3 regions of the Bradyrhizobium sp. UFLA05-109 genome follow, and region 1 is predicted to be linked to each of the others. Evidence: predicted binding sites of a transcription regulator. Region 1 holds the regulator's gene; each other region holds the start of a gene.

Region 1 (3,277 bases):
GGTCTTCTCCTTGAGCGCTTCGATCTCCTCATCGAGCTTTGCGCTCCGCGACTTCGGCGGCTCATCGCCGCGCAGCTTCTCGAGCGCTTTCTCAACCGACAGCTTTGAAGTCTCTGCCATCAGGGTTCTCCCGGACGTCTCCCGACGCGCCTTGCGTGCGGGCGCGCAGCAATTCTGAGCCGGAAGCGGAACGAGGCGATATTGTCCCAAAGGGCATCCTGCCGTCCTGCTGCTGGAAAGACAATTTCATCTCCACCTTCGCGTTCGCGCCTTTTGCCTCGACGCCCGCACTCGGCTAGAACGCAACGCGACCTGTCCTTACGATTTGCCCAGCAGGAGTTCAGCCCGTGGCCCTGATGCCGGTTTCCGACGCGCTCGATGCGGTGCTCGCGGGCGTCGAGCCTGTCGCGGACGAGATGGTTGCGCTCGATGCGGCCTACCATCGCGTGCTGGCGCGCGACGTCGCGGCGCGGCGCACGCAGCCGCCGCAGGCGATGTCGGCGATGGATGGCTATGCGGTGCGCGCTGCCGATGCGGCAGAGGTGGGCACAGAGCTCACCGTGATCGGCGAGGTCGCAGCAGGACGACCGTTTGCGGGAACGGTCGGTGCGGGTCAGGCAGTACGGATCTTCACGGGCGGCGTAGTGCCCGATGGCGCGGACGCGGTGGTAATCCAGGAGGACACAGTCGCTGACGGCAGGCGCGTCACGGTCAAGGAGGCCGCGATCGTTGGAAGGCACATCCGTCCCGCCGGCGTCGATTTCCGCGAAGGCGACGTGCTCCTGCGAGAAGGAGCAAGGCTCACCGAACGCGACCTATCACTCGCCGCCGGCATGAACCATCCGCAGCTAGCCGTCCGTCGCCGGCCCAGGATCGCGATTCTCGCGACCGGCGACGAACTCGTGATGCCGGGCTCAACGCCGGGCGCGGGCCAGATCGTCTTTTCCAACGGCTATGCCCTGCACGCGCTGGCGCGGGCCGAGGGCGCCGAAACGGTCGATCTCGGCATTGCCGCCGATACCGTTGCGGCGACCAGCGCCGGCATCCGCCGCGCCCGCGAGAGCGGCGCCGACATCCTGATCACGACCGGCGGGGCCTCGGTCGGCGACCACGACCTGGTGAGGCCGGCGCTTCAGGCCGAAGGTTTCGAGATGGCGTTCTGGAAGATCGCGATGCGGCCGGGCAAGCCGATGATGCACGGCCGTCTCGGCGCGATGCGGGTGATCGGCCTGCCCGGCAATCCGGTCTCGTCCTATGTCTGCGGCTTCCTGTTCATGGTGCCGTTGATTCGCGCGCTTGCTGGCCGCTCTCGCGTTCATCACCGCCGCGAGCGCGCCGTGCTCGGGCGCGACGTCGGGCCCAACGACGTCCGTGAGGATTATCTGCGCGCCCGGCTCGAGGAGCGCGAGGACGGCACGCTCGTGGCCGTTCCCGTCAACCACCAGGACTCCTCACTGCTTGCGAATCTCGCTATGGCACAGGCACTTCTCGTGCGCGCGCCGTTCGCACCGAAGGCTGAAGCAGGCACGCCTTGCGAGGTGTTGCGGCTGCCCTTGTGAGGGCGATCTGATTCACGTGTAGCGCGAACTTCGCTGCGTTCACCCAAAATTAAGTGGTTGCGGAACACATATCGAACATATAGTGTCCGTTCATGATTTGTTTCGAGCATCTAGCGGCTTCTGCTGAATCTGGCGTCTCGGAATCGAACGACATCAACCGGGGGATTTGGTCGAGATGTTAACGCGCAAACAATACGAGCTTCTGCGGTTCATCAGTGAGCGCCTCAAGGAAAGCGGCGTGCCGCCCTCCTTCGATGAGATGAAGGACGCGCTCGATCTTCGCTCGAAGTCGGGCATCCACCGGCTGATCACTGCGCTGGAAGAGCGCGGCTTCATCCGTCGCCTGCCCAACCGCGCGCGCGCCATTGAGGTCATCAAGCTGCCCGAGCTTCAGGCCGCGGGCGCCGGCCGCCGCGGCTTCACGCCGAGCGTCATCGAAGGCAATCTCGGCAAGGTGCGGGGCGTAAGCGCTCCCGTCGACGACGGCGATCGCCCCGTCGCCGTGCCCGTGATGGGACGGATCGCAGCCGGCACGCCGATCGAGGCATTGCAGACCCGCAGCCACACCATCAGCGTGCCTCCGGACATGCTCGGCTCGGGCGAGCACTACGCGCTCGAAGTGCGCGGCGATTCGATGGTCGACGCCGGCATCCTGGATGGCGACATGGCGCTGATCCAGCGCAACGAGACCGCCGACACCGGCGACATCGTGGTGGCGCTGATCGACGATGAGGAAGCGACGCTCAAGCGCTTCCGCCGTCGCGGCGCGTCAATCGCGTTGGAGCCCGCCAACACCGCCTATGAGGTGCGCATCCTGCCGCCGAACCGGGTGAAGATTCAGGGCAAGCTGATCGGGCTGTACCGGAAGTACTGATTGCCCGCCAGATTGCCGGTTATTGCGCAACGATGCGGGCGGACGGATTGTCCGCTCCGGCAAAATGGTGTTTTCGCTTCCATTGTGATTATCCCCACACCTGCGCGAAGCTAATCCTCGAGCATGGCAGGCGCGAATGCGCTGTGCACGATGCAGAGGACAAAACCCATGCGGCAGATGATTTTGAGCGCGATCTCGGCAGCCTTGATCGCGGAATCGGCATCCGCGAGCGATGCAGCGCAACACCAGCATGGCGCCCGCAAGGCAGAGCACGCGGCAACCAGCGCGCCATTCCGCAAGTCCAACAATGCGATCGCACCTGCGGCGCAGGTGAGATGGCCCTATTCGGGGTACTCCGCTCCTGCCGGCCGCTGATGGAAGCTCGCGTAAGTGAATGGCGTGAACCAAGATAGACTGGCGGCGCGAGGCTTTGTTCCTGGTGTGCCGGGAAAGATAATGTGATCGGGCGACGCGCAGACGGGCCGCAGATTTGCCCACAAAAGCGATACACTCCAAGGCTTCCAACTCTGATAGAGGCCTGCGCCTCCGGGGGGGCGCGGACCTGCTATCTCGCATGAGGAGCACTCCGATGTGTGACTACAGCCTACATGCCGTTGCGACCCGCCCCGCTCAAGTCGGCGAGACGATCGTCACGACAACCTTCCGCGGCACCTCGACGCGTGGATTTGCGTCGGAGCGTGATCTCTCGGTTGCCGTCTGCCTCCTGCCCGGCACCGAGCTCGCCTTCGCCGACAACGTCCGCTACGACAATCGCTGGATCTGGACGCGCACCGTCAATTCCCGCGTCGGCAAGTTCGGTAAGGTCGATCCGCACATTCCCGAT
Region 2 (3,277 bases), on a different contig from region 1:
CTTGGTCGAGCCGTCATAATTGTCCTGGAAGTCGACCGTCTCGCTCTCGATGTCCTCGAGCAGTTTGAGCGCGATCTTGGTCAGGCGCGACTCGGTGTAGCGCATCGCAGCCGGCGGATCGCCGTCGACCGAGCCGAAATTGCCCTGCCCGTCCACGAGCAGTTCGCGCATCGAGAAGGGCTGCGCCATGCGCACCAGCGCGTCATAGATCGCCTGGTCGCCATGCGGGTGGTATTGGCCCATGACGTCGCCGACGATGCCGGCGGACTTCTTGTGCTTCTTGTCGGGTGTATAGCCCTCCTCGTTCATCGAGAAGAGGATGCGCCGGTGCACCGGCTTCAAGCCGTCGCGCGCATCGGGCAGCGCGCGCGCCACGATCACGCTCATGGCGTAATCGAGGTACGACTTCTTCATCTCGTCGAGGATCGAGATCGGGCGAATATCCGAAGGATGCTCCGGCTTGTCGCCGGGCGTGTCGTTGTCGTCGTCAGCCAAGGGGGAATCCGGTGAATTTCTGTCCGGGAATCATATAGCGCATCGAGGGTCTGATAACCACCCTCGCGCACTCCCGGGAGGCGCTTTTTCCGCTTATTTTTCCAACGACTTACGGCTTCCGCGAAGTATCGCCGGGAGTACCCGGAAAGGGCCCTATGGAACCCTGTTTTACGAGCCGAAAATCACGTGATGCATGATGCGTCCCGGCAGCAGCGTGAACAGCCCCGCGACCACCAGCGCGCCGATGAACATGAAGATCATGATGCGCCGGTGATCGGCGACACGATGGGTATGCGCCCGCCATACCGCGAGCGGCAGCATCACGAGCGTGAAGATCGACAGCAGATGAATCGGACTGAACGGCCCTACCAGCCGGATCTGGTGGATCCAGAACGATGACGCTGCCACGATAGCCATCAGCGCCACCCAGATCCAGCCGACGGTCCGGTGCGGCAGCGTGCCCTTGGGAGCCGCGAACTGTACGACGCCGAGCACGAAGGCGGTCATCGCCGCAAAGGCGTGGAGCGGAATGGCTGGAGCGGCGTCAAGCAGCGGGGCGAGGGTCATGACTGAGGCGTCCTGGCGATGGCGCCTGGGAGGCCGGCGCAAGCAATGTAAATAGCATTAACATCAAGTGAATACCATTCACATTGCGCGAACACCAAATCCTCAGGCACAACATCAACCCGGCCAGTAAACACCAGCCTGATCAGCAAATTGGTAAGAGATACTGACCCTTTGTGCGAAGGCGCCGAACCAGTCCCTTAGAACGGCAAGTCCCCTTAGAACGGTAAGTCCGCTTAGAACGGCAAGTCCGCTCAGAACGGGATGTCGTCGTCCATGTCGCTGTTGCGGCCACCGCCGGCGGCGACCGCGCGGCGCGGCGCGCTGCTCACGGGGCCAGAGGAGCCGAAGTCGCCGCCCGGCTCCTCGCCGAAGCTGCCGCCTCCCCCGCCACCACGGCCGTCGAGCATCGTGAGGTTGGAGTTGAAGCCCTGGAGCACAACCTCGGTCGAGTATTTTTCGGCGCCGCTCTGGTCGGTCCATTTGCGGGTCTGCAGCGCGCCTTCGACGTAAACTTTGGCGCCCTTCTTCAGGTACTGCTCCGCGACCTTCGCGAGCCCCTCGTTGAAGATCACGACGCGGTGCCACTCGGTCTTTTCCTTGCGCTCGCCGGTTGCCTTGTCGCGCCAGGTCTCCGACGTCGCGACGCTCAGATTGGCGATCGCCCGCCCGTCCTGGGTGCGGCGGATTTCCGGATCCTTGCCGAGGTTGCCGACCAGAATGACCTTGTTGATGCTTCCCGCCATCGCCGCTCTCCACTCCAAACTGCGAAATTGTTCGAAAAGGCCGGAGCCGTGCCAAAACCGCTCGCTGCCGCTTGCTGAGGGACCCTATACGCTCGCGCGTATCGTCGAGCCCGCGGTCCCGCAGGTTATCCCCACATATAGCACCGGCTTCGCCAATGTTCCAGCTTTGTTCTTGCGCAAGCGGTGACGGAATACGGCGGCAACATCAGGTTGCACACCTTGCAAATTATCGGAACCGCATGGAACTTTTTTGGGTTCCCGCGCACAGGAATACGACTTAACATTCATTAACTTAGGAACCGCTCACTTCACGCGCGACTGTTGCTTTTTGGAGACGGACTCTACCCCCAAATCAGACTAGGCTCGCCGCAACATCAATTCATTGGGCGTCGCGCCTGATTGACCGCTTCGGGAACGAAGGAAGCGGCACAGCCGGAGAGACAGAAATGAAGAAGATTGTGGTGGGGGTTGTTGGTGCGGTTGCGCTGAGCCTGTCGGCTCCGGCGAGCGCAGCGGATCTCGCGGCACGCCCATACGTGAAGGCTCCGCCCCCGGCGATCGCCGCAATTTACGACTGGAGCGGCTTCTACATCGGCATCAACGGCGGCGGCGGTTCGTCCCACAAATGCTGGGACTTCGTCGACAGCACCGGCTTCGTGACTGGCGTTCCCGGCAGTCTCGTGGGTGAAGGCTGCCACAATGCAACCGGCGGCACGGTCGGTGGTCAGATCGGCTACCGCTGGCAGACCGGCCAGTGGGTGTTCGGCTTCGAAGGCCAGGGCAACTGGGCCGACTTCCGGGGCGATAACACCAGCTCCGTCTTCCCGACCGACCGCAACCGTTCGCGCATCGACGCATTCGGCCTGATCACCGGCCAAATCGGCTACGCCTGGAACAACGTGCTGTTCTACGTGAAGGGCGGCGGTGCAGTTGTCGGCGACAAGTATGACGTCTTCGACATACCGAGCGGCGCGCAGCTGGCCTCGGCCAACGAGACCCGTTGGGGTGGCACGGTGGGCGCCGGCCTGGAATTTGGCTTTGCGCCGAACTGGTCGGTTGGTGTCGAATACGACCACATCTTCCTGGGCCACCGCACCATTGGCTTCACGGCGCCCGGCGGCGTGTCATTCGGCAGCGACCGAATCGGCCAGGACGTCGATATGGGCCTCGTCCGCCTGAACTACCGTTGGGGTGGCCCGCTGATCGCGAAGTACTGATCTTCGCCAAACCTCTTCCTGTCGAAAAGGCCGGCCTTGCGCCGGCCTTTTTTGCTGCGCGGGGTACAACTGTCGCGCGAATAGGTCAGTTATACTAACCTGTTTTGGGCCTAGTGTGGCATCCCGGACACACAATTCGCAGCTTCACTGTTGTAAGCACGACATCAGCTGGACCTGAGCGTCCGCTGCCCTTCCGCGCACGGAAGGCAAAAACAGAAACTGGGACTGGGGATTAAGTTGAAAATGAAGAAGGTT
Region 3 (3,277 bases), on a different contig from region 1:
AGCCGACCGACTGGCACGATATCGAGGAGCATCGCTTCGCCCGGCGTGTCGCAGCCGCGATGGAGCAGCTCGTCCGCGAGCGCGACGTGAAGGCGCTCGTCGTCATTGCACCGCCGCGTGCACTGGCAGACCTGCGCGCCGCGTTTCATGCGGACGTCAAGGCGCGCATCGTCGGCGAACTGCCCAAGGATCTGACGCGGCTTCCGGTCGGCGACATTGCCCGGCACCTCGCGGCGGAGTACTAGAGCACTCCAAAGCGCGATGAGATTGGAATGAATCGTCATCGCGCTTTAGGTGCTTGTTTGAGCATGATCTCCGCGCAAACGCGTTCCGCGTTTGTCGCGAGGGAAAACCGCTTCACACTTTTCCGGATCATGCTCCAGCGGCGAGAACGGTGATCATCCCGCCGCCATCGCCTGTGCGCCGCCGAGCAGCTGCGCATTGAGGCGGCCGCCGGAGAACAGCATGTCGTCGAGCGCCTCATTGATGTCGGCGGAGATGACGGAACTGCCGCCGTCGCGGGCCAGGCTCGCCTGTGCCAGCCGCCGCATCAATTCCTTGATGAAGGCGCAACTCGTGCCCTCACTGCGCCGCGCCGCTTCGGCGACGATGGCGTCATCGAGCGGCAGCCCCTTGCCGTAGAGCCGTACCAGCTTGCTGCGGCCGATCTCGTTGGGGAGAGGCACTTCGATGGCCTGGTCGATGCGGTCGGGCCGGCCGGCGAGCGCATCTTCGAGGTCCTCCGGCCGGTTGGTGGTCAGGACGAAGAGGATGTCTGCGTCCTCCTTCAGCCCGTCCATCTCGTTGAGCAGCCTGTTCAGAAGGGGCTCCTCGCATGGCCCCATGTCATCGCGGTCGCGGGCGATGAGATCGACATCCTCGATCACCACCATCGAGGGCTGAAGCAGCCGCGCCAGGCTCATATAGGCGCCGAGAAGGCCCATTTGCTCGGCGGTGATGATCAGGGTCGTATGCCCGGGCAAATGCGCCGCGAGATACCGGATCGTGTGCGTCTTGCCGGTGCCTGGCGGGCCGTACAGCAAAATGCCCTTGCGCGTCGACTGACCGAGCCTGCGCAATTGATCGCGGGTCCCGACGAATCTCAGGACGTTGCGATCGAGCAGCCGCAAGGTCTGCTCCGGCAGGATCACCTCGTCGCGTGCGACCGGCGGCAGGCGGTGTACGGTGATGCCGCGCGAGAGGCCGCGATAATCTCGGTCGGCGTCGAGCGAGAGAATCTTGCCGCGATAGGTGCGCGCGGTCTGCACAGCCTGCTCCAGCTCGCCGAAGCATCGCTGGACGAGGGCCGCGCCCGCGGCGCCAGAGGGCACGGCGAGTTCGATCCGGATTCCGGACTCGCGGCTGAACTCGCGATGCGCACAGAGCAGCACGGCGTAGCGGAGATCACCCTGCGCGCACAGCCACAGCCCGTTGTCGAGGCACTTGGCGGGGTTCTTCTCGCCAATATCGACATCGAAATACTGGAGCGGTGCGATCGCCTGCGCATTGCGGCCTTCGCGCAGAAGCCGCGCAATCGACAGCGTTTCGTAGCGTTGCTCGTCATTGATGCCGAACAGCCGGACGGCGGAAGCGAACAGGCGGTCGATGCCCGCCTGGACGTCTGCGCGCATGTGTCCCGGAAACTGGCGAACCGTGGTCACGAGCTTGCTGCGTGGAACGCCGGCAAAATGCCGGTCCAGAACCTCGCAGGCATATTCGAACTCCTCTTCCTTCGGCTCCTCGCCGGAGTTACCTGCGGCACGCATGCAGTCGCTGCACAGCCAGATCGTCCGGCCCCCGAGTCGCACGTCGGTCTGCGCCTCGGGCTTGCCGCAAAGCTCGCAGGTCGTCTTGACCGGTTCGAGTGTGATCCGCAGGCCGTGACCTGCAAATTGAATGTGCTGCAGCGCGGATTTGAGCAGTGCGTCGGCGACGGACCGCGGGTAGGGACCGCAACCGGCCTTTTCCTCCTGCTCGATCCTGGTGATCAGCGCGACCGCCTCGCGCTCGGACTTACCGAAAACCCGCCGCAGCAATTCGATCACGAATTCGTCTGGCGTATCTTCGTCATCATGAATCACGAGCTGGGCCGGCCCGCCATCGCCGTGCATATCACTCATCATGAAATGAACTCCTGATACAACCTGTACTTGAATGGAACAAAGGAAGAACACAAAAAAAGACGGCCGTCAAGCGTGACGGCCGCTCAAAAATAAGTGGTCGAGGCTTAGTGCGCCGGGCCGCCCGCCGCCTTCACGCTCCGCGTCAGCAGCACGGCCAGCGCGGCCAGCACCAGCATCACGCCGATCACGGCAAAGGTGTCGGAAAAGCCCATTACCAGCGCCTGGCGCTTCACCAGCTTGCCGAGCGCGATGACGGCCTGCTCGTGCGCGGCGTTGGGATCCGGCACGCCATGGGCGACGAAATAGTTCGTGAGCTGCGCGATGCGGCTGCGGACCTCCTCGCGGCCGAGCGTCACGGATTGGCCGATGATGTTGGAATGAAATTGCTCGCGCTTGGTAACGATGGTCGCGAGCACGGCGGTGCCGATCGCGCCGCCGAGATTGCGCATCATGTTGGAGATACCGGAGGCGGCGGCCGCATCCTGCGGTGCGACGCTACCGAGGCTGAGCGCTGAGAGCGGCGCCAGCGTCAGTGCCTGACCGACCGCGCGCACGACGTTGGGCGCGAGGAACTGATCGCCCGCATAATCGAGCGACATCATGATGTTCATGAAGGAGCTCGTGGCGAACAATAGCAGGCCGACGGTCGCGATATAGCGGGCGTCGAAGCGCTGCATCAGCTTCGGCACCAGGGGGATCAGGAGAAGCTGCGGCAGGCCGGTCCAGGCCAGCACGTTGCCGATCTGCTCGGCATTGTAGCCTTGCACCTGGCCGAGATAGGCGGGCAGCAGGTAGACCGAGCCGAACAGGGCGAAGCCGAGGAAGACCGAGGCGATCGTGCCGATGCCGAAATTCCATTGCGTCAATAGCCGCAGGCGCAACAGTGGCTTTTCCACGACCAGCTCATTGTAGATGAACAGTGCGAGGCTGACGGCCGCGACAATGGCAAGCCGCACGATGAAGGGCGAGCCGAACCAGTCGTCCTTGTTGCCTTCCTCGAGCACGGCCTGGAGCGAGGCCAGGCCGACCGCCATGGTGGCGATGCCGAACCAGTCGCCTTCGCGCAGCAGGCCTAGCTGAAGCGGCTGCCGCTCCAGCGCGAAGAACAGCGTCGTGACCATGACCGCGGTCGGCACGACGTTGACGAAGAAGAT

The links. Region 1 encodes LexA, which represses DNA repair genes until DNA is damaged. Its sites were predicted from a motif close to TGTTCNNNNTGTGTTCNG; they were not measured.
Region 2: a site for LexA is predicted at 1,962-1,979, ahead of Q3C01_RS11205 (single-stranded DNA-binding protein). Genes of this name have one in related genera too.
Region 3: a site for LexA is predicted at 2,156-2,173, ahead of Q3C01_RS30985 (ATP-dependent Clp protease adaptor ClpS). Genes of this name have one in related genera too.

The regions. Positions count from the first base shown of each region.
Region 1 covers NZ_JBBIAR010000028.1:4,120-7,396, forward strand. The annotation lists gene Q3C01_RS21140 (hypothetical protein) at 1-120, opposite strand, end outside; gene Q3C01_RS21145 (molybdopterin molybdotransferase MoeA) at 348-1,559, shown strand; gene lexA (transcriptional repressor LexA) at 1,735-2,433, shown strand; gene Q3C01_RS21155 (hypothetical protein) at 2,602-2,808, shown strand; gene Q3C01_RS21160 (hypothetical protein) at 3,023-3,277, shown strand, end outside.
Region 2 covers NZ_JBBIAR010000012.1:92,869-96,145, forward strand. The annotation lists gene gyrA (DNA gyrase subunit A) at 1-495, opposite strand, end outside; gene Q3C01_RS11200 (DUF2306 domain-containing protein) at 664-1,062, opposite strand; gene Q3C01_RS11205 (single-stranded DNA-binding protein) at 1,314-1,805, opposite strand; gene Q3C01_RS11210 (outer membrane protein) at 2,252-3,022, shown strand; gene Q3C01_RS11215 (outer membrane protein) at 3,266-3,277, shown strand, end outside.
Region 3 covers NZ_JBBIAR010000051.1:33,602-36,878, forward strand. The annotation lists gene Q3C01_RS30980 (host attachment protein) at 1-245, shown strand, start outside; gene Q3C01_RS30985 (ATP-dependent Clp protease adaptor ClpS) at 399-2,123, opposite strand; gene Q3C01_RS30990 (DHA2 family efflux MFS transporter permease subunit) at 2,228-3,277, opposite strand, start outside.